Regions from separate parts of the Trinickia sp. LjRoot230 genome, predicted to be linked through region 2. Evidence: predicted binding sites of a transcription regulator. Region 2 holds the regulator's gene; the other holds the start of a gene.

What was found. Region 2 encodes FliA, which starts transcription of late flagellar genes. Its sites were predicted from a motif close to CTAAAGTTTNNNNNNNNNNNGCCGNTA; they were not measured.
Positions count from the first base shown of each region.
Region 1: a site for FliA is predicted at 4,683-4,709, ahead of bcsB (cellulose biosynthesis cyclic di-GMP-binding regulatory protein BcsB). Genes of this name have one in related genera too.

Region 1 covers NZ_CAXUQX020000002.1:1,553,531-1,563,732, reverse strand. Annotated here, with positions in the region: gene ACSQ20_RS25935 (cellulose synthase subunit BcsC-related outer membrane protein) at 1-1,113, opposite strand, end outside; gene bcsZ (cellulose synthase complex periplasmic endoglucanase BcsZ) at 1,080-2,309, opposite strand; gene bcsB (cellulose biosynthesis cyclic di-GMP-binding regulatory protein BcsB) at 2,313-4,550, opposite strand; gene ACSQ20_RS25920 (diacylglycerol kinase) at 4,961-5,386, shown strand; gene flhD (flagellar transcriptional regulator FlhD) at 5,740-6,060, shown strand; gene flhC (flagellar transcriptional regulator FlhC) at 6,074-6,640, shown strand; gene ACSQ20_RS25905 (IS110 family transposase) at 7,077-8,096, shown strand; gene ACSQ20_RS25900 (sugar ABC transporter substrate-binding protein) at 8,417-9,388, shown strand; gene ACSQ20_RS25895 (ABC transporter permease) at 9,797-10,202, shown strand, end outside.
Region 2 covers NZ_CAXUQX020000001.1:157,088-167,289, forward strand. Annotated here, with positions in the region: gene flhB (flagellar biosynthesis protein FlhB) at 1-271, shown strand, start outside; gene flhA (flagellar biosynthesis protein FlhA) at 268-2,373, shown strand; gene flhF (flagellar biosynthesis protein FlhF) at 2,370-4,253, shown strand; gene ACSQ20_RS00695 (MinD/ParA family protein) at 4,246-5,124, shown strand; gene ACSQ20_RS00700 (RNA polymerase sigma factor FliA) at 5,156-5,884, shown strand; gene ACSQ20_RS00705 (hypothetical protein) at 6,025-6,384, shown strand; gene ACSQ20_RS00710 (ferritin-like domain-containing protein) at 6,588-7,793, shown strand; gene ACSQ20_RS00715 (LodA/GoxA family CTQ-dependent oxidase) at 7,842-9,632, shown strand; gene ACSQ20_RS00720 (NAD(P)/FAD-dependent oxidoreductase) at 9,639-10,202, shown strand, end outside.

The DNA.
Region 1 (10,202 bases), on a different contig from region 2:
CTCGTCCGTGGCAAGCGTCGCCGCGCGCTGGAACAAGGCTCGCGCTTCGTCATGCCGACCTTCGCGCAACCGCACGAGGCCAAGCCCGCCAACCGCGTTGGCATCGGTTGGACGCGCGTTCGCCGCACGTGCAAGCAGTGGGTCAGCCGCGGCGACATCGCCGCGCGCGAGTGCGCGCAGCCCCGTGCGTTCTGCAACGTAGTCGGGATCGCGTTCAAGCCTGCGGCGCGCTTCAAGCTGCGCATCGAGTTGGGCGAGCCGCTGCTCGAATTCGCTATCGCCCGGCGAAAGCTGCAGATAGGCGCGCAACGCATCGGCATAGGCAACGTCCTCGCCAGCCGATTGCAGCACGTGCCGCCACAGGTTCATTGCCGCGGCATGATCGACGTCGTCGCGATGCGCCAGCGCCGACGCAATGCGGTTCGCTTCGGCGCGCGTTTCGCCATGTTGATTGAGCAACTCGGCCAGCACGAGCGCCGCGTCGGTGTGGGATGAATCGTCGGTGACGCGCTGGCGCAGCGCCGCCACGGCCGATGCATAACCGCTGGGCGTGGCCGCCAGAATCCGGTAGTACTCTGCGCCTGGCGCGCCAGGCGGCGCACCATGGGGAAAGAGCCGCATCAAGCGCTGCGCCGCCTCTTGCCCTCTGCCGCTGCGCGCCAGGAGCCGAATGGTCGCAAGCTCTTCGCGGCCACTCGTCGCGGCCCGGAATTCGTCTTGCGCTTGGAGTGCCGCGGGCGTGCCGGCCGCGCCGGCTTGCAGGCGCGCCAGTGTGGTCTGCGCTGCGCGCGCATTGCCCAGCCGCAGTTGAAGTTGCATGGCGAATACGAGCAAACCCGGATCGGACGGCGCGACGAGCAACGCCTTTTCAACAGCCTGCAGCGCCAGGTCATCGCGATGCTTGGCGGACCACATCCGCGCCGTGGCCATCAGCCGAGCCTGCGGCGTGCTCGGCTCGTCGCTGCGCGCCAACGGCGCGGTATCCTTCGGCGCATGCGCCGCCGCGGCCAACACCGGCCACGCACAAAGCGCCAGCGCCGCGCAGGACACCCTGCGCCACGTCGGCCGCATAAGCGCGCTCAATGTCGTCTCGCGCCGCATGATGTCTTCCATGCGACATCGAGCGTTCCGTCGAGCGCAAATTTATAGCGGCTATCGCGCCAGCCCATGCCGAACAGCGTCAGCACACTGCCGTAGTAGCCCGGGGCAGATTGCGTACTGAGCGATGCGACGCGTGCCGCCTGCGCATCCGCCAAAGCTGTCTCATTGCGTGCGACCAGAAACGGCACGGCTGCGGCCGAAAACCCGGCATTACCGAGATTCGGTCCGACCGCGTTGCCGGTCGACGTGTCGACAATTTCGGGCGGTGCACCGTGCGCAGCGATGAATTCAGCAAACGGCGCGAAACGTGCGAGCAATGCTTTTGCTGCTGGTTCGCCCGGGTTCAGCATACCGGCCCACAGGTAGATACGAATCGCGTCATAGCCGCCTTGCGCATGCGTTTGGTCATCGGGCGCAAAGCTGCCACGCGTGCGAAAGCGAACCCAATCGGGGGCAAAGCCGTGCGTTGCCGTCTCCTCGATCATCTTTGCGCTGCTGGCGGCAAGCCGCGGCCAGCGCGGGTCGTCATCAAGCCGCGTAGCCAAACCGCGCACGACCTGCAGTGGCGCATAGCTCGGGTTCAAGCGCCAGGCATCGGCCGTCGGATGGAAGCCTTGCGGCCCAGGCAGCAACGCAAGGCCAAGGCCCGGCAGATTCGCTGCCTCTTCGTCGAGCACGCGTTTGGCCAAGCGCATGCCGCGCGCCGTATAGCTGCGTTCCTGCCACAGCGCACCGGCTTCGAGCAGCGCGTAGGCAATCCACAAGTCCGCATCTGATGCGGCATTGGAATCGAGCACACGCCAATCGCCATTTGGCGCACGTCCCCAAAGCCATGCTGGCAGATGCGCGGTCAAATCACCGTTGGCAAGGTTGTTTTCGGTCCAACGCAGGATGGTGTCAAACGCTGGCCGATCATTGGCCACGAGCGCGAAGAAAAGTGCGTATGACTGCCCTTCGGAGACGGTGCGCAAATCGGGCCTGCTGCTATCGATCACGCGACCGTCGGGCGAAAGAAAGTCATGCTTGAATTGCGCCCATTGCGGCCATGCGGCCGGCTCGCACGAGCCTGCCTGCGTCGTTGCTGACGCCGCATGCGCGGTGCCCATCGTGATCGAAAATGCAAAAGTAAAAAATGCAAAAACAAAAACCCTAACCCAACACAACGCATTGCGCCACGCATGCGGCTGGGTAGTACGCGTGCACGTCATTGCTCAGAGTCCCCGACGGCGTGCAGCCAGTTCTTGCAGCGCTGTGAACGCGCCGATGGCGAGCAACAGTCCAGCCAACGCGCCGAGCACGCCAAGCAGGATCGGATGACGCATCGCGCGCGCCCAGATCTGCGCATACCAGGGCACGTAACCAACCACATAGGTATTGCCCACGCGCATGCTTTCGACGCGATCGCCGCGCACCAGCGTCACGTCGCCTTGCATCTGCGCTACGGTGTCGGGTTTTTCGAACACGTTCAGCAGCGCTCGCAGGTGTTCGGCGTCCGAACCGGTCAGCGCCACAGCGCTGAGCCCGTGACTGCCGGGCAGCTCGAAGCCGAGGATCGCGGCCAGCGCACCGCTTTCGTCGAGCCGCGCGCTGCCTTGCGGCACGCGCGCGGCTCCACGCCAATACTCTTTGACAGAGAAGGTCGCCCGCGCAACAGACCCCGCCGCGGGCGACGCATTGATCGCGAGCGGCAGCGCGTCGCCCCATGCGGCCGGAATGACGCCCGACGTGCTGTCGCCGATCAAAAGCAGGTCCTTTTGCAACTGCATGGCTTGCGCGGGGCGCGCGATTTGCACGCGCAACGCGGGCAAACCAGTCCATTGCCCCATGTGCCCGAGCATCGTCAGCAACGTTTCGAGGTCTTGCGCCAACGGACGCTCGGGGATGATCACCGCAGTCTGCGCCAAGTCTGCGTAGCGCGTGAACGGAAAGCCGCTGTTGGCAAAAAACGCGAGGTCGGGCATGCGCGCGTAATGGACGAAATGCGAAAAATCGATCGTCGAATCAGGATCGACCGCCGCCTGTGCCGGGTTTTTAGCCACGCCCTGGCACAAGCCCGTCTTCTGCGAACTGAGATCGAAACTGAGTTGCAACTGATTGCTGCTGCCCACTCGAAACGCCGGGATATCGAGCGCGTTCGTGGAGCGCGCGTCGGTGCTCGGCAGCAGCGGCAGGCGCAGACGGCCCTGCGAATCCTCCGCCCTTGCCGGCAACAGACGAAACGACTTCACCAGTTGGTCGTTGACGGCAACAGCGAGCGTCGAATCGTTTTCGACGGTCGGTGCCGTGTAGCGATACTTGAGGTCGAGCGGCACACCTTGCCCGGTCCAGGAGTAGAGATCCGCCGGCACGCGCAAGTTCAAGCGAATCGCATCAGGACGGCTGCCGCTCACTTGCAGTTGATGCGGATCGTCGACGAGCTCCTTGAACGCAACAGGCCGGCCGATCGGCAGCCAGCGGGGCGCGTCGTAAGGCTTGCGCGGCGAGCCGATATCGACGTGCGCCACTTGTACCGACGAGCCCGACATCGCGGCTTTTCCCAGTACGAGCGCGTCGGCGGCCTGCTCGACCTCGGCTGCATTGCGTCCCGTCACGACTAGCAGCTTGCGTCCCGCTGCAGCAGGATTGTCGATCACGGTCAGCATGGAGACAACGACCGGCGGCGTTTGCAACGGCACGGGCCACTGCGCCGGCGTGCCTACGACAATCGCGTCGCTGTCGGTGGGCAACGTGGATAGCGCGGGAAACCGCGCCTGCCGATAGTCGGCCAGCAAACCGAACCACGATGCAACGACACCGGCACTCTTGAGCGTGTCGTTATCGGGCGCGGCCGGCAATACAAACGGCAAACGGAGCGGCGTTACGTCGCGCCGATCGAAAAACGGTGCGGGCACCAGCGCAAGGTCGTTCGGCAGCCGGATCGGCGCCGTATCGAGCACCACTTCGCTGGTCGGGCTCACGTCGGCCCACAGCGCTGAGTTCTCGGGGTCTTCACAGTGATCGAGCGTGTAATGCGCAATCAGTTGGATACCGATCTGGTTGTAATCGGTAAAGAAGCGCGGATCGAGCGGGATCTCTTGCGTCACCAGCTGTCCGGCGTGCTCGCGATCGAGAGGCACGGTGGCAACCGCCTCGCCGTTGATCGATATCTTCAAATGCGAAAGCGGGAATACGAGCGCCGGCGAATAGGTATAACGCAGCCGCATATGTGCAGCAGTCACGACGCGATCGAGGCGCACGCCCACGTTCACGATGCGCGAATCGTCGAGCCCGTGCATTCGCAACGGCGCATATGCGCCAAGCGCAGCGAATGGCAGCGTGAGCGTCGACGCCTGAGCCGGCGCGGCGGCAACCGGCGCGGGCGGCGCAGTTTGCACAGCTTCGAGGACAACGGAGTAAGCGGCGCCGCACAGGCCCGCCAGCCAAAGCACGAAGGTAACGACCGATTTCATCGACAACCCGCTTAAGTACCGATGGCTACGCGTAGCTTGCGCGATCAGCAGGCCGTACGGCCTTTTTTCCGCATGAACGTGGGTCATTCGGCGACACGCAAACGTTTGCCTCGCTTCATATACGAACACGTAAAACGGCAATTCACTGGATAAGTTCACACTGCGCAACAGGCCGCGCACCGGCAGCCAACCACAACCTGGGGCCGCAGAGGCGGACACACTTGCCGGCGCAGACGGCGTCGACGGTATGCAAACCGGCGACCTGCAGACCGACTAGGCGAATGCTGACGAACCAATAAGAAAAAGACCTACAACAAGTTAAGCGCTTACGCGCATGTGCGCGTCCAAACATAACAGATTTTTGAGACATACTTGTGACTTTCTAGCTGCGCTATCCGACCTTCGTCTTTATGACCGATTCCAACGATTCGCAAGGCTATGTGCCACTGCCGCCAAAGCGCACGGGGGCGTTGCGAGCGTTGTTTGCCTTTCGTTATTCATGCCACGGCATTGCAGCAACGCTGCGCACGCAAAGCGCATTCCGCCAGGAAACCGCCGCTGCACTCGTATTGATTCCTGCTGCCTGCATGCTCGCTGTGCAGCCCATCGAACGCTTCGCGCTCATTGCCGCCGTTCTGCTTGTGCTGATGGTCGAATTGTTGAATTCGGCGATCGAAGCCATCGTCGACCGCATTTCGCTCGAGCACCATGAACTGTCGCGCCACGCAAAAGACTGCGGTAGCGCCGCCGTACTAGTCGCTTTGATTATTTGCGCGCTCGCATGGGGACTTATCGCCGGCCCTATTTTTGTGCGATGGCTGGGCCGCCTGGCTTAAGCGTGCGATGTGCGGCCCCTTTATCTGTGAGTGCCATGCCGTCTTTGCGGCACCCCACCCGATTTCGCGCCTTTCATTCAAATGTTCGACAGAAATACGGTCAATTTTCCCTGTTACAAATGCGCGAAAAAATTGCCGAAATCGGACGGATAAATTTTTCGTACTTTTTATGAGGAAGGGATTGATTTCCCCAAATCCCATTCGTACAATGGCTTCCATTGGTTGTTACGAGATGTAACGTCTTGTATCAAATCGATATCAAAGGTCGCGCAAACGTTCGCGGCCAACCAAGAAGAAATTACACGGTACAAACTACCGGAAATGATCAACGGGGCTTTCGGAAGCGCGAGAAAATGGACCGCAACGGCGAGACGCAGGAATCAATCCGCGAAATTAATTTGTCGTACATCATGCTTGCGCAGCGCATGCTGCGTGAGGACAAAGCCATCGGTATGTTCCGGCTTGGCTTGTCGCGGCAACTGGCCGATCTGCTTGCCGGCCTCTCGCTCGCGCAATGCGTGAAGCTTGCAGCGTCTGACCAGTTGCTGTGCCAGTTCCGCTTCAACGACCATTCGATGCTCACTGCGCTCACGCAAACCGCGAAGAACACTGACGTCGCTGCAACACATACCGCGATTTTGCTCGCGGGCCAGCCAGCCGAACAGTTTGCTTAAAGGGGTGCATGCCATGGCTCTCAAGAAAAGCCTCACCGAAGATGCGCAGGAAGTCTTTCGTGCCATCGCACTGATCGAACTGGGCGCTCGCATGCAAGTGCTCGAAAGCGAGTTGTCGCTCTCGCGCGATCGGATGATTCGCCTTTATCGCGAGATCAAAGGGGCATCACCGCCCAAGGGCATGCTGCCGTTCTCGGCCGACTGGTACATGACGTGGCTCGCTAATATTCATGCGTCGCTGTTCTACAACACGTACCTCTTTTTGAAGAACGAAGCCGGCTGCTCCCATCTCGACGCGTTGACGAAGGGCTATCGGCTTTATCTCGAACACTGCAAACACGGCGAATGCGAGCCGGTGCTCGACTTGACGCGCGCATGGACGCTCGTGCGCTTCTTCGACGCCGACATGCTGCAACTGACGCCCTGCTGCCGCTGCAGCGGCAAATTCATCGCCCACAAGCATGAGCTGCAGCACAACGTGGTGTGTGGTGCCTGCCAACCGCCCTCGCGTGCCGGCAAGACCAAAAAAGCCGCGGCGGCCAATAAAGAACTCGCCGAAGCCGCAGCGCGCGCTGCCTGACGGTTTCCCCGCGCTTCATCCAATAAATCTTCAAGCGGCCGACGCGAAATGCGCCGGCCGCTTTTGTTTTCTCCCTCGGGAATTACCCCTAACCCATCATTCGCCATGCTGCTATGCAGCAGATGCACTCATGCCTTTTGAGATGGCATAGCACGCTAACGGCTCGTGTCGAATCTGACGCATTGCAGCGTAGCGCCTTTCTTGACTTGGCCAAGCTCGCCTGCTGTACTAAATCAAATCGATTGATTTAGTCCCGAAGTCCAAATCATTTCCAACAAGAGCCGCTGTTGCCCATTGCAGGAGAAATGATATGAACGCCTCCCACCCGTGAGAGGTGGAAGCGAAGAAGGAGGGTGGACCCTCACGGGCCGACGGCATCGAAGTGCCCAAGGTGGAAGATCATCAAGGTCTTCACAGGCAAACCGGAGGGTCCGAAATGAAGCTTACGACAGTTGGTGTGGACATTGCAAAGAACGTGATCCAGCTCCATTACATCGACGCTGAGACAGGCGAGATTGTGAACAAACCGATAAAGCGGGCGGCGTTTCTCGAGCATTTTGCGAACCTGCCGCCGTGCCTGGTCGGGATGGAGGCGTGTGGCGGTTCGCAGCACTGGGCCCGCAAGCTCACGGCGATGGGCCACCAGGTGAAGCTGATGCCGGCGAAGTTCGTCAAGGCGTTCGTGATGGGTAACAAGAATGATGCGGCTGATGCGCGAGCGATCTGGATGGCCGCGCAGCAACCGGGCAAGTCAGTTGCGGTGAAGACCGAGACGCAGCAGGCAGTGCTGGGGCTGCACCGGATGCGCGAACAGCTGGTGAAGTTTCGCACGATGCAGATCAACAGTCTGCGCGGCCTGCTGACCGAATACGGTGAAGTGATGGGCAAGGGTCGAGCTGCGCTGGACAAGGCGATACCAGATGTATTGGCGCGACTGGTGGACCGTCTGCCGACGATTCTGATCGACACGCTGCGCGAGCAATGGAACGGCTTGACGGATCTGGACCGGCAGATTGCCGAAATCGAACGGCGCCTGCAGACATGGCTGAAAGAGGACAAGGCGTGCAAGGCAATCGTTGCGATACCGGGTGTCGGTCTGCTGACGGCGACTGCGGCGATCGCGACGATGGGGGACGCGAAGACGTTCAGATCCGGGCGTGAGTTCGCAGCCTGGATTGGGCTGGTCCCGAGGCAAACGGGGTCGGGCGGCAAGGTTCAGTTGCTGGGCATCAGCAAGCGAGGCGATACATATCTGCGCAAGCTGCTGATCCACGGTGCGCGCAGCGTGCTCTTCCACTCGAAGGAGCCGGGGCCGTGGCTTGAGCAGATCAGGACACGCAGGCCGATGAATGTAGTGGTCGTGGCGCAGGCCAACAAGATGGCCCGCACGATCTGGGCAATCCTGGCACATGACCGGCCATATGAAAAAGGTTACGTGAGCGTGAAGCCGATTTGAATGGCGAACGACGCGCAGAAAGATCAACTTTTACAGGATGACACGTCGAAAGGTTGCGCTGGCAATCGTATGTAATGACAAGACAGGTCGGACCGGGACTCGCTAAACCTGAATCATCGCTCGAGCTTCAAGCTCGCCGGAGAAATGAGGTGCGGGTCAGCGGATTTCATGGTGGGCCGCAGCGCATCGGGCTGCAACAAGCCCGGATATAAAGCTGCAACCCATCCTGTCGTAGTCGCAACACACGAAAAACCTTCGCAAACGGGAGGCGTTCATATAGAGCGTTGATGAAAACCTGTCCCTATGCCGCGCTTACGCGCATGACCGCGTTGTCGCTGACCGCATCGGCCGCGCTTTGCGTATTCGGTGCATTGAATGCGCATGCCGCGGACAAAGTCGTCGTCGGTTTGATTACGAAGACCGATACCAACCCGTTTTTTGTGAAGATGAAACAGGGCGCCGAAGCCGAAGCGCAAAAAGACGGCGTCGAGCTGCGCACCGCCGCGGGCAAGTTCGACGGTGACAACGCCAGCCAGATGACGGCCATGGAGAACATGACCGCCGCTGGCGCAAAAGCGATTCTGATCACACCGAGCGACACGAAGGCGATCGTGCCCGCCATCAAAAAGGCGCGCGCTGCCGGCGTGATGGTGATTGCGCTCGATACACCGACGGACCCGCAAGACGCAACCGACGCGCTCTTTGCCACCGACAACTTCAAGGCCGGCACGCTGATCGGCGAGTATGCGAAAGCGGCACTCGGCGGCAAACCTGCGAAGATCGCGACGCTCGACCTCGCGCCAGGCATCTCGGTGGGTGTGCTGCGTCATAACGGCTTCTTGAAAGGCTTTGGCGTCAAGGAGGGTGACGCGAGCATCGTGTGCAGTCAGGACACGCGAGGCGACCGCGCCAAGGGACAAACCGCGATGGAAAACTGCCTGCAAAAAGCGCCCGATATCAACGTCGTGTACACGATCAACGAACCCGCCGCGGCCGGCGCTTATCGCGCACTCAAAGCAGCAGGCAAAGAAAAGGACGTGCTGATCGTATCGGTCGATGGCGGCTGTGAAGGCGTGCGAAATGTGCAGGCCGGGCAGATCGCGGCGACCGCTCAGCAATATCCGCTGACGATGGCAGCACTCGGCGTCAAAGCGGGCGTCGAGTATGCGAAGACCGGCAAGAAAGCGGCCGGCTACAAGGACACCGGCGTCACGCTGATCACCGACAAGCCGATGAACGGCGTCGATGGCAAGGACACGAAATTCGGCCTTGCCAATTGCTGGGGCAGTTAGGGCCTGTTCACGCTAATTACAGGCTTGCGCTGGCCGCCAGAAGGGCCGAGCGCAAGGAATGTGATGCCCCGCAGGAAATCCCCTTGGGGGACGAAGGGAATACTCGACGTATTCACGAGGAGCATGACGCGGCGATCGGCCCTTCTGGCGGCCAGCCCCGCGAAGGATTTTGTAGATCAGGGGAACGTGCCTTGCCGGGCGCATTGCGGCGCCCCCCAAGGGGACTTCCTTCGGGGCGTCGTTCGTCGTTGCAATAGCAATGGCTATTGCGCCTCCTCACTCCTTGCACTGCGCCCGGCAAGGCACGTTCGCAAGCCTGTAATTAGCGCGAACAGGCCCTAACGTTGACGCCCGGCGCGGGCTTGCGAGCCCGCGCATGAATTTCCCGCTTTTACGAGAAGACGCACTATGACGACTCGATCCGCTCCGCCGGTCGCACCGGCACCCGTCTCCCAGCCGCAGCGGCATCGCATGCCGACGATTGCCGAAGCAGGCCCGCTGATCGCCCTGATTGCCGCTTGCGCGTTTTTTATCACGCAAAGCCACCGGTTTTTATCGTTCCAAAACTTCTCGCTGATTTTGCAGCAGACGATGGTTGTAGCGGTCATCGCGATCGGACAAACCCTTGTTGTGCTGACCGCCGGCATCGATTTGTCGTGCGGCATGGTGATGGCCTTCGGCTCCATCGTCATGACGAAATTCGCGATGAACCTCGGTGTTCCGCCCGTGCTCGCCATCTTGTGCGGTCTCGCAGCCAGCGCATCGTTCGGACTCCTAAACGGTTTGCTCGTAACGCGCGTCAAGCTGCCGTCAT
Region 2 (10,202 bases):
GGCCCGTGCGCTCTATCACAACGTCGAACTGAACCGCGAAATCCCCGGCCTGCTTTATAACGCCGTGGCCGAAGTGCTGGCATGGGTCTATCAATTGCGGCGCTTCCGTGAAGACGGTGGCGACGTGCCCGCCGCGCCGACCGAACTCGATGTGCCGGCCGATATGGACCACGGCCCGATCTCGGACGACGAGATGCGCGAGGAAGAACAAGAAGCGCTTGGCGCAAATGACGGCCACGGCAACGGCAGCGCCAACGGAGCGTCGGCATGAACGCGCGCGTCGGAACCTTCTTCGCCAAACGGCCGCAGGCGCTGGCCGGGACGAACTTGCGCGCGCTGGCAGGCCCCGTGCTGATCTGCATGATCCTCGGCATGATGATCCTGCCGTTGCCGCCGTTCCTGCTCGATCTGCTCTTTACGTTCAACATCGCGCTGTCGGTGATGGTGCTGCTCGTCAGCATGTACACGATGAAGCCGCTCGACTTCGCGGCTTTCCCGAGCGTGCTGCTGTTCTCCACGCTGCTGCGGCTCTCGCTGAACGTGGCCTCGACGCGCGTCGTGCTGCTCGAAGGCCACACCGGACCGGCTGCGGCCGGGCGGGTGATCGAATCGTTCGGGCACTTTCTCGTCGGCGGCAACTTCGCGGTGGGCATCGTCGTGTTCGCCATCCTGATGGTCATCAACTTCATGGTGATCACGAAGGGCGCGGGCCGGATCGCGGAGGTGGCGGCACGCTTCACGCTCGACGCGATGCCCGGCAAGCAAATGGCCATCGACGCCGATCTGAACGCGGGCCTCATCAACGAAGAAGGCGCACGCAAGCGCCGTCTCGCCGTCTCGCAGGAAGCCGAGTTCTACGGCGCGATGGACGGTGCCTCGAAGTTCGTGCGCGGCGATGCGATTGCCGGCCTCATCATCATGGTCGTCAATGTGTTCGGCGGGCTCATCGTCGGCATGGTTCAGCACGGCATGGACTTCGAATCTGCCGGCACGACGTACACGCTGCTGACGATCGGTGACGGGCTCGTGGCACAGATTCCCTCGCTGATCATCTCGACGGCGGCAGGTGTGATCGTCTCGCGCGTGGCGACCGATGAAGACATCGGCACGCAACTGACCGGACAGCTGTTCACGAACCCGCGCGTGCTGATGATCACGGGCGTCATCATCGGGGTGCTCGGCCTGATTCCGGGCATGCCGCACTTCGCTTTCATTTTGCTTGGCGGCGGGGCGATCCAACTCAGCCGCGCGATGAAAAAGCGTGCCGAGCAGGCCAAGGCGAGTGCGGTGCTGCTCGACGCGGCACCGGCGGTTGCGGCGCCTGCCGAATCGAACGAAGCGAGCTGGGACGACGTGACGCTGATCGATGCGCTCGGTCTCGAAGTGGGCTACCGCCTGATTCCGGTCGTCGACAAGAACACCGACGGCGAGTTGCTCAAGCGGATCAAGAGCATCCGCAAGAAGTTCGCGCAGGAAATCGGCTTCTTGCCGCCCGTCATTCATATTCGCGACAACCTCGAACTGCGTCCGAACGGCTATCGCATCACGCTCAAGGGCGTCGACGTCGGCGTGGGCGAAGCGTATCCGGGCCAGTGGCTCGCGATCAATCCGGGGCAGGTCACGGCCGCGCTGCCGGGCACGCCGACGCAAGATCCGGCCTTCGGCCTGCCGGCGGTCTGGATCGACACCAATCTGCGCGAGCAGGCTCAGGTGTACGGCTACACGGTGGTCGACGCGAGCACGGTGGTGGCGACGCATTTGAACCATCTCGTCGTGCAGCATGCCGCCGAGTTGCTTGGCCGCCAGGAAGTGCAGGCGCTCATTACGCGCATCGGCAAGGACGCGCCATCGCTCGTCGAAGATCTCGTGCCGAAGACGCTGTCGCTCGCCACGCTGCAAAAGGTGCTGCAAAACCTGCTCGAAGAGGGTGTGCCGATTCGCGACATGCGCACGATTCTCGAAGCGCTGTGCGAGCAATCGGGCAAGTCGGGCGACGCGCACGAGCTGACCTCCACCGTACGCCTCGCGCTGGGCCGCGCGATCACGCAGCAGTGGTATCCGGGCAATGGCGAAATGCAGGTGATGGGGCTCGACTCCAATCTCGAACGTGTGCTTTCGCAGGCGCTTTCGACCAGCGTCAACCCGGGCCTCGAACCCGGCCTTGCCCACTCGCTTTTGACGGAGACGCAGCGTGCGATCACCCGTCAACAAAATGCCGGGCTGCCGCCGGTGCTGCTCGTGCAGCACGCGCTGCGCACCATGCTCGCGCGATTCCTGCGCCGCAGCCTGCCTCAATTGAAAGTGCTCTCGTATGCCGAAGTGCCCGAGACACGCACGATCAAAGTCGTTAACCTCATCGGGGGTCTAGCTTGAATATTCGTAAATTTGTTGGCGCAACGAGCCGCGACGCCTTACGTCTCGTGCGCGAGGCCCTCGGTGCCGATGCGGTCGTGTTGTCGAATCGCACGAACGAAGACGGCAGCGTCGAAATTGTCGCGCTGGCCGACACTGATCTGGCTGCGCTCGCGCCTGCCGGCGGTGACGGCTCGGATGCGGGTATCGGTGCTGGTGCCGGTAGGTCCCAGCAACACCATTCGCAGCGTTCGCCTGCGGCATACGATGCGCAGCCGTCGCAAGCGTTAGCTGCGCCGACATCGAACGCGGCATTCGCGAACCCCTACGCCAACGGCATGCCGGACGTGTTCTCGGCGGTGTTCGGCGCGAGCCCCGAAATCGGCGCCAATGCCAATGCGGCCGATGCGCGCGGCTTCGCGCCCGGCGCGGCCTCGCTGGCTGCGCCGAATGTCACGTCGGCCCGGCCATCGGCCTTCGCTGCACGCGAGCGGCACACCGACGCCAAGCCTGCCGGCACGATGCCCGCCGCGCGCAGCGCGACCGGTGCGGCCGAAGCGGCACAGACAATGGCCGAGTCGAACCCTTGGCTCATCGATCACGCGCAGCGCTTGGGCTCACAGCAGCAGCGTGGCGACCACGCGACGCCGGCTGCCCACACGGCGAAAACGCATGCGATGACGCCGGCTGCGGCGGCAGCGAAAGGCTTGGGCGCGCCGGGCAAGATTTTGTCGCCCGAGGAACTCGCCTCGGCTTCGTTGCCTGACTGGGCACACGAGGCTGCACAGGTGGCTGCCCGCCGCGCCGTGCCGCGCGTCACGCCCGCTTTCGACGGCGTTGGTGCAAAGGCCGAGCAAGGCCACGAGCATTCGCCGGACGCAGCCACGATGGCCGATGCGGTTCGCGCACGTATCGAAGAAGTCGTCAGCCAGACCGTAATGAGCGAACTGTCGTCGATGCGCGGGATGATGGAAGAGCAGTTTGCCGGCCTGCTGTGGGGCGAGCGTCAACGCCGCAACCCGGTGCAAGGCACGCTCACGAAACAGCTCTTTGCCGCGGGTTTTTCCGCGCAGCTGGTGCGGATGATGGTCGACAACATGCCCGAGTTCGAGAACGTCGAAGCGGGCATGCAATGGGTCCAATCGGTGCTCGGTGCGAATCTGCCCGTGCTCGAAAACGAAGATGCGTTGATGGAGCGCGGCGGTGTGTTCGCGCTGATGGGGCCGACGGGCGTCGGCAAGACCACGACGACCGCCAAGCTCGCCGCGCGCTGCGTGATGCGCTTCGGCGCGAGCAAGGTTGCACTGCTGACGACGGACAGCTACCGGATCGGCGGCCATGAACAATTGCGCATCTTCGGCAAGATTCTCGGCGTCTCCGTGCACGCGGTGAAGGACGCCGCCGATTTGCAACTTGCGCTGACCGAGCTGCGCAACAAACACATCGTATTGATCGATACGATCGGCATGAGCCAGCGCGATCGCACCGTCTCGGACCAGATCGCCATGCTCTGCGGCGCCGGCCTGCCCGTGCAGCGCCTGTTGCTGCTCAATGCGACGAGCCACGGCGATACTTTGAACGAAGTCGTGCAGGCGTATCGCAGCGCCGAGGGGCAACCCGATCTGGCGGGCTGCATTCTGACGAAGCTCGACGAAGCGACGAACCTGGGCGGCGTGCTCGATGCCGTGATCCGCTACAAGCTGCCTGTGCATTACGTCTCGACCGGGCAGAAAGTGCCGGAGAACCTGTACGTCGCGACCCGGAAATTTTTGATCAAGAGCGCGTTCTGCATTCCGCGCGACCATTCGCCATTTGTGCCGCACGACGACGACATTCCGGCTTTGCTGTCCGCGCTCTCGAGCCGTGCGAACGCCGACCTGCATGAGGTTCGCTTTGGATAAGCACGTCACCGATCAAGCCGAAGGGCTGCGCCGCCTGCTCGCGAAAAGCGGTTCGCGCGTCGTAACCGTGACCGGCGGGCCGGTCGGCGTCGGCTGCACGTCGACGATCGTCAACCTTGCCGCCGCACTGGCGGGCCTTGGCAAAGACGTGCTCGTCATTGATGAGTGCCTCGGCGCGAATTCGGTCTCATCGATGCTGGGCGGCGTGCACGGTGCGGGAAATCTGCGTGCGTTGCTCGCAGGAGACATCGGCATCGAAGACGCTGCGCCGCGCCATCACCTCGGATTTTCGGTGCTGGCCGCGTCGCGCGAGAACTGCTCGGGCTACAGCGCCGCGCAGCTCGGCACGATGCTCGCGGGGCCGGCCGATGTCGTGCTGATCGACGCGCGGCTCGATCGCCGCGGTGCGCTCTCGGCGCTGGCCACGCAGTCGCACGACGTGCTGATCGTCACGCGTGTGGCGGCTCAGGCGATTACCGAGGCTTATGCGTGCATGAAACGGCTGCACTACGAGCATGCGATTGCGCAGTTTCGCGTGCTTGTGAACCACGTATCGAGTTTGTCGGACGCGCATACGACGTTCGACAACCTGGCAGAGGTCGCTGCGCGCTACCTGACGGTGTCGATTGCGAATGCAGGATGTGTGGCGGCCGATCAGTTCATGGAGCGCTCGCTCGAACTGGACCGTTGCGTCGTCGATGCGTTTCCGTCGGCGCCATCCGCACGCGATTACCGGCAGGTCGCCGCTGAAATGCTTTATTGGCCGATGCGCCCGGCGCTTGCGCCGCGCGCCACGGCAACCACCACGGTGCGTTCGACCGTCTCGAGTTCGGCAAACGCCGACGCGACGGCTGCGCATCAACATGCTTGAAACGATAGGGACAAGGAAAAGGGGGCCCTCGATGTACAACGCTCAAGGGAAAATGTCCCAGACGGATGTATTGACACAGTACGCACCGCTCGTGCGCCGGCTTGGGTTGCAGCTCGTGGCGAAGATGCCGGCGAGCGTCGATCTCGACGATTTGATCCAAGCCGGCATGATCGGCTTGCTCGATGCGGCGAGTCGATACAAGGAAGACCAGGGCGCGCAGTTCGAAACGTACGCGAGTCAGCGCATCCGGGGCGCGATGCTCGACGAGCTGCGCAACAACGACTGGTTGCCGCGCAGCATGCGCAAGACTTCGCGCGAAGTGGAGTCGGCTGTGCATCAGGTCGAACAGCGGCTGGGCCGCTCGGCGAGTGAAACGGAAGTTGCCGATCATTTGAAGATGCCGCTCGATACGTTTCAGTCGATGCTGCAGGATCTGCACGGCTCGCAACTGATCTATTACGAAGACTTCGACCGCTCGGCCGACGACGAGCCGTTTCTCGATCGCTACTGCGTCGACCATACGGACCCGCTCTCGGCGCTGCTCGACGACAGCCTGCGCTCGGCGCTCGTTGAAGCAATCGAAAAGCTGCCGGAACGCGAGAAACTTTTGATGTCGCTCTACTATGAGCGCGGCATGAATCTGCGTGAAATCGGCGCGGTGATGGAAGTGAGCGAATCGCGTGTGTGTCAGTTGCATAGCCAAGCGGTGGCGCGGTTGCGTACGCGGTTGCGCGAGATGGCTTGGGCTAGTGTTGATTGATTTGATCGAGTGACGTCATGCGATTGCGCCGTTATTGGGCGCTTCGCATTGTAATGACGAAGACCTGATAACCCGACCAGTTCACCTGGGCGGCGAGATGCGACTACGATTGCGTCCCGTCCTCCCAGGGAGATCAGTCGATGGCTCCGGTCAAAATGCGGGACGCCGAAGAATTCTTGCGGCGCTGGCCGCGGATACGGTCGATCCATCAGGCGGCAATGCAGGGGATATTGATGGCAACGCACCCGCCTTACTCGGTCGTCTTGACATACGACGACGATGAACAAAAATTCAACGTTCAGACGGGTGATTCAGCTGAGCTCGCCTCGCTGCTGGCCGGTCGACTCGATATGCCGATCTTACTGGACGAGTTCGACTACAAGATTGACGACGAATTCGCACGCCGTCTCGGGGTGGCGATGCTCAATCTGATTGCTCTGGGCAAGCCACACTTAAAACAGTACATGAGCGTCACGCCCGGAGCTATCTCACGGGGGTGACGCGCGACGATGTCGCATCATGCATTTATCGTTGTTTTCTCGGCATGCGGTCCTAGCAGTTCTCATAGCCTTACTGCCCACAGGCGCCACTATCCTCTAACCCGAGGGCGCAAGCAGTCGAGGGAAAAATGCCGGGACTCGTCGATTCCAAGAAACCGTTCGGAAACCTGTTCAGCAATTGTGACGGTGATCAGGCAGGCGCCTTGGGGGCAGACGCTCCGCGCAAAAGACTGCAGCAGGCAGCTCAACTGGCGATCGAAGTCGAGTTCACGACGATCCCTCCCTACCTGAGCGCGTTGTATTCGATCGTCGACGTGGGCAGCAAGGCATATCAACTGCTGCGCTCGGTGGTGATGGAGGAAATGTTCCATGTCAACCAGGCAGCCAATCTCCTCGTCGGAATCGGCGGGCAACCGAGATTTACCGGTGTGGCCGCCCCGACGTATCCGTGTTACCTGCCCCACGCCAACCCGAACCGCACGCCATACATTGGCCTTTGCCCGGCGTCGCCCGCAGTTTTCGAGAACACGTTTGCCGCAATAGAGGCCCCCGCTCCCCCGCATGCCGCCGCGCAGGGCGATCAATATGACACGGTGGCCCAACTCTACGAGTTTCTGCGCGATGGGATCGTAGCGTACCGCCGCGCGACCTTCGCTCCACCGCTGTTCCAGTCGAACCCGAATGCGCGTCAACGCACCGATATCTATTTGGGAAAATTCGGCGGCAAGTCGATGGTCGTACACGATGTCGCGAGCGCGCTGGACGGCATCGAGCAAATCGTCCAGCAAGGCGAGGGTAGTGCGCCTGCTGCCGCAGCGCTCGTCGCGACCAGCGCATTCGGAACCTACAACTATTTCGGCGACCGCGTCGACGGTACTTACGGTCCCATTATCGGCACGCCGTACGAGATGTCGCACTTCCGCAAGTTCCGCATGGCCGCGCTCGATGTCGCGAACTTTCCCGCAACGTATCCGATCGCCTCGAATCCGAAGCGATCCGATTTCTCCAATGAGGTCGCGCTTCGGTTAGTCGAGACTTTCGATGTGGCCTACAGCATGATGCTCGATGCGTTGGAAAGCAGTTTCGCCGCTGCTGCACCCAGCGCGAGCGGTGCCCCGGACCCGTTCTTTGCGCGGGCCTTGCCGTTGATGCACCACGTCATGCCGACACTCGCGCGTGGCCTCGCGTGCACGCCGATGCTGGCCGACGGCGACAGCACCGTGGGGCCGAACGCGGCGCCGACCTATCTCTATCAACCAGGCTGCGACGTACTCACATTCGAGCGGCAGCATGCGAAGGCGCGTGAGGCTGCGTCGACAATCAGGAATCGCACCGCGCGCGACGAATTGATGACGATGCTGGACGATGTCAGAAGGCATACGACAGCACTCGTTAGTACTACTGACTAATGTTTGCTTAGTGATCGATGATTGCTGGCTACTTCGGCGGAAACGACCATGATCGAATACAAGATCCATCCGTCTATCGGGATTGCGCGAGTCGGCAACGCGCCCGAGCAGTTTTACATCGGGCCGGAGGTCTATCGAGGGTTGCCCATCAATCCCGACGGCCGTCCGTTTCAGCAACAGGATCTTCGCGATGAAGCGTCGCGGCTTTGCCGGCAGGCCGCGCGGTTTCGCGTCTATCGCATCGATGGCGACACCGTCGAGGAAGTGACGTTGAGCGCGCCGAGTGTCAAGTCGATCCGGTGGACGGTTCACCTTGCGAACAAGAAGCCCAGTTGGTATGAGTTTGTGCCTTTGCAAGGACAGGATGGCTTTGCGCCGAACCATCGATTGCGCAACGCGGGCGTGTCCAACCGCCATGAGTTGCTGATCGATGCCGGGCCGCGTCGCATCGCGGGCCGCAATCAACGCGGTGTGCATTTCAACCGAGAGCAGGTGCCGGCCGGGTACCGGGGCGCGCACTTTCCGCCGGGGCCTCTCTATCCGACGATGGGTTCGATCGACACGCTTGGCGAACTGCAAACAGACGCCGATGGACGGTTGCTGGTGCTCGGCGGCTATGGCATTTCCGGCACCACGGACCCGGACCCAGAGCTTGCGGACTATGCCAACAACGACGGTTGGTGGGACGACACATCCGACGGCCCCGTTGGGGCGACCATCGAATTTTCGGACGGCACGGTGATCGACGCGGCGAGTGCCCGCGTGCTCGTCGCACCGCCCAAATATGCGCCCGAAATCCCGAACCTCGTCACGCTGTACGACTTGATGTTCGACGTGATGGTGCGTGCGGGCCGCTATCCGGACATTTACAAGAGCAGTATGTGGCAGTCCGGCCGCGACGGTTATCGGCCAAATTTCCAGACCGACATTCAGCCTTTTCTCGAGCGCGCGACGCTGTATCCGTGGGTCACGGCGATGCCGCCCAAACCGCACACATTCGACATTGCAAAACTGCGGGCGATCGGCGCAGGCGGCGACGGCGCCGATGAATTCAAAGGACTGAGACGCTACCTCGTCGACGTACTGCGGCCGCCCGGTGCGGAGAACAGCTTATACAACGCGGCCGGCGCGTCGATGATGCCGTTCTTGGGCGGCGACGATTCCGCTGCCGATACGGCCACGGCCAAATACATGCGCGTGACGGACACACAGTACTTCTTTTTGCAGCAATGGGCTGAGGGGTATTTTGTCGATCGATACCCGGATGCCAATGCGGCCGACGCATTCACGCGGGCAGCGCTCGACAACTGCGTCGGGGCGCCGCTTTGTCCGGGCATCGAAATGACTTGGATTGCGCGTGTTCCCGAAATTTATGCGGAACCGTTTCGAATTCGGAATCGCTTTGTCGAGACGGGACCGCTGCGGCTCGGTTATGAACCGGCGTCCGGCATGGAGCCCGGCGACTTGACGCGTTATATGGCCATACCGTGGCAAAGCGATTTCAACGAATGTTCGTCCTACCCGATCGACGATCGCCTGATTTGGTGGTGGCCGGCGCATCGGCCTGCGTTTGTTTATCTGGAGCCGCAACGGGAAACGGTTATCGCTTCGCCTTCGGTGCCGCCGAGCCCGCAGCCGGGCTCGCAGGTGCCGTGGATCGGCACGGACTTCGACCAATTGGCGAAGGACTATATCGGGTTCGCTGACGACGTCGATATGGTCCGGTATTGGTCGGAGCTGGGCTTCGTCATTGAGAAATCCATCGACGGCGCACCGCGTTTTGTCGAAGTCGAGCGGACGCTCCCGAGGCCTTTTCTTCCGCCGCCGCCCACTCGGTGAGACGCCGTGTTGTCCACGTACTGCGATGTGCTGATCGTCGGCGCCGGGCCAGCCGGTTGCGCGAGCGCACTGGCTCTGTCGCTGGCCGCGCCAGGGTGTCGCGTTGTCGTCGTGGACCGCGCTTCGGCGCAGCCCTTTCAAATCGGCGAATCGGCTACGCCCGACGTAAGCGCGCTGCTGCGCCGGTTGGATGTGGAGGGCCGGCTCGGTCTGCGCGGGCACCGTGCGTACCAGGGCGACCTCTCGCTATGGGGCGGCGACGAACCCCGTTTCGATCACTTTCTGTCACGCGGTGTCGGGCACGGCTGGCACCTCGATCGCGCAGCGTTTGACGCGCAGTTATGCAACGAAGTGCGCGAACGCGGTATCGAATTGCATCGTTGCGCGGGCATCGAGGCGATTTTGCCTTTGAACGATGGTTGGGGCGTGCGGCTGCGCGGATTGGGGAGTGTATCGACGCGTGTGGTGGCCGACGCGGGCGGCCGTCGCTCGCCATTGGCCACGCAACTCGGCGTTCGTCGGCGAAAGCTCGACAAGCTCGTTGCGCTGACGATACGCACGACTCACTCG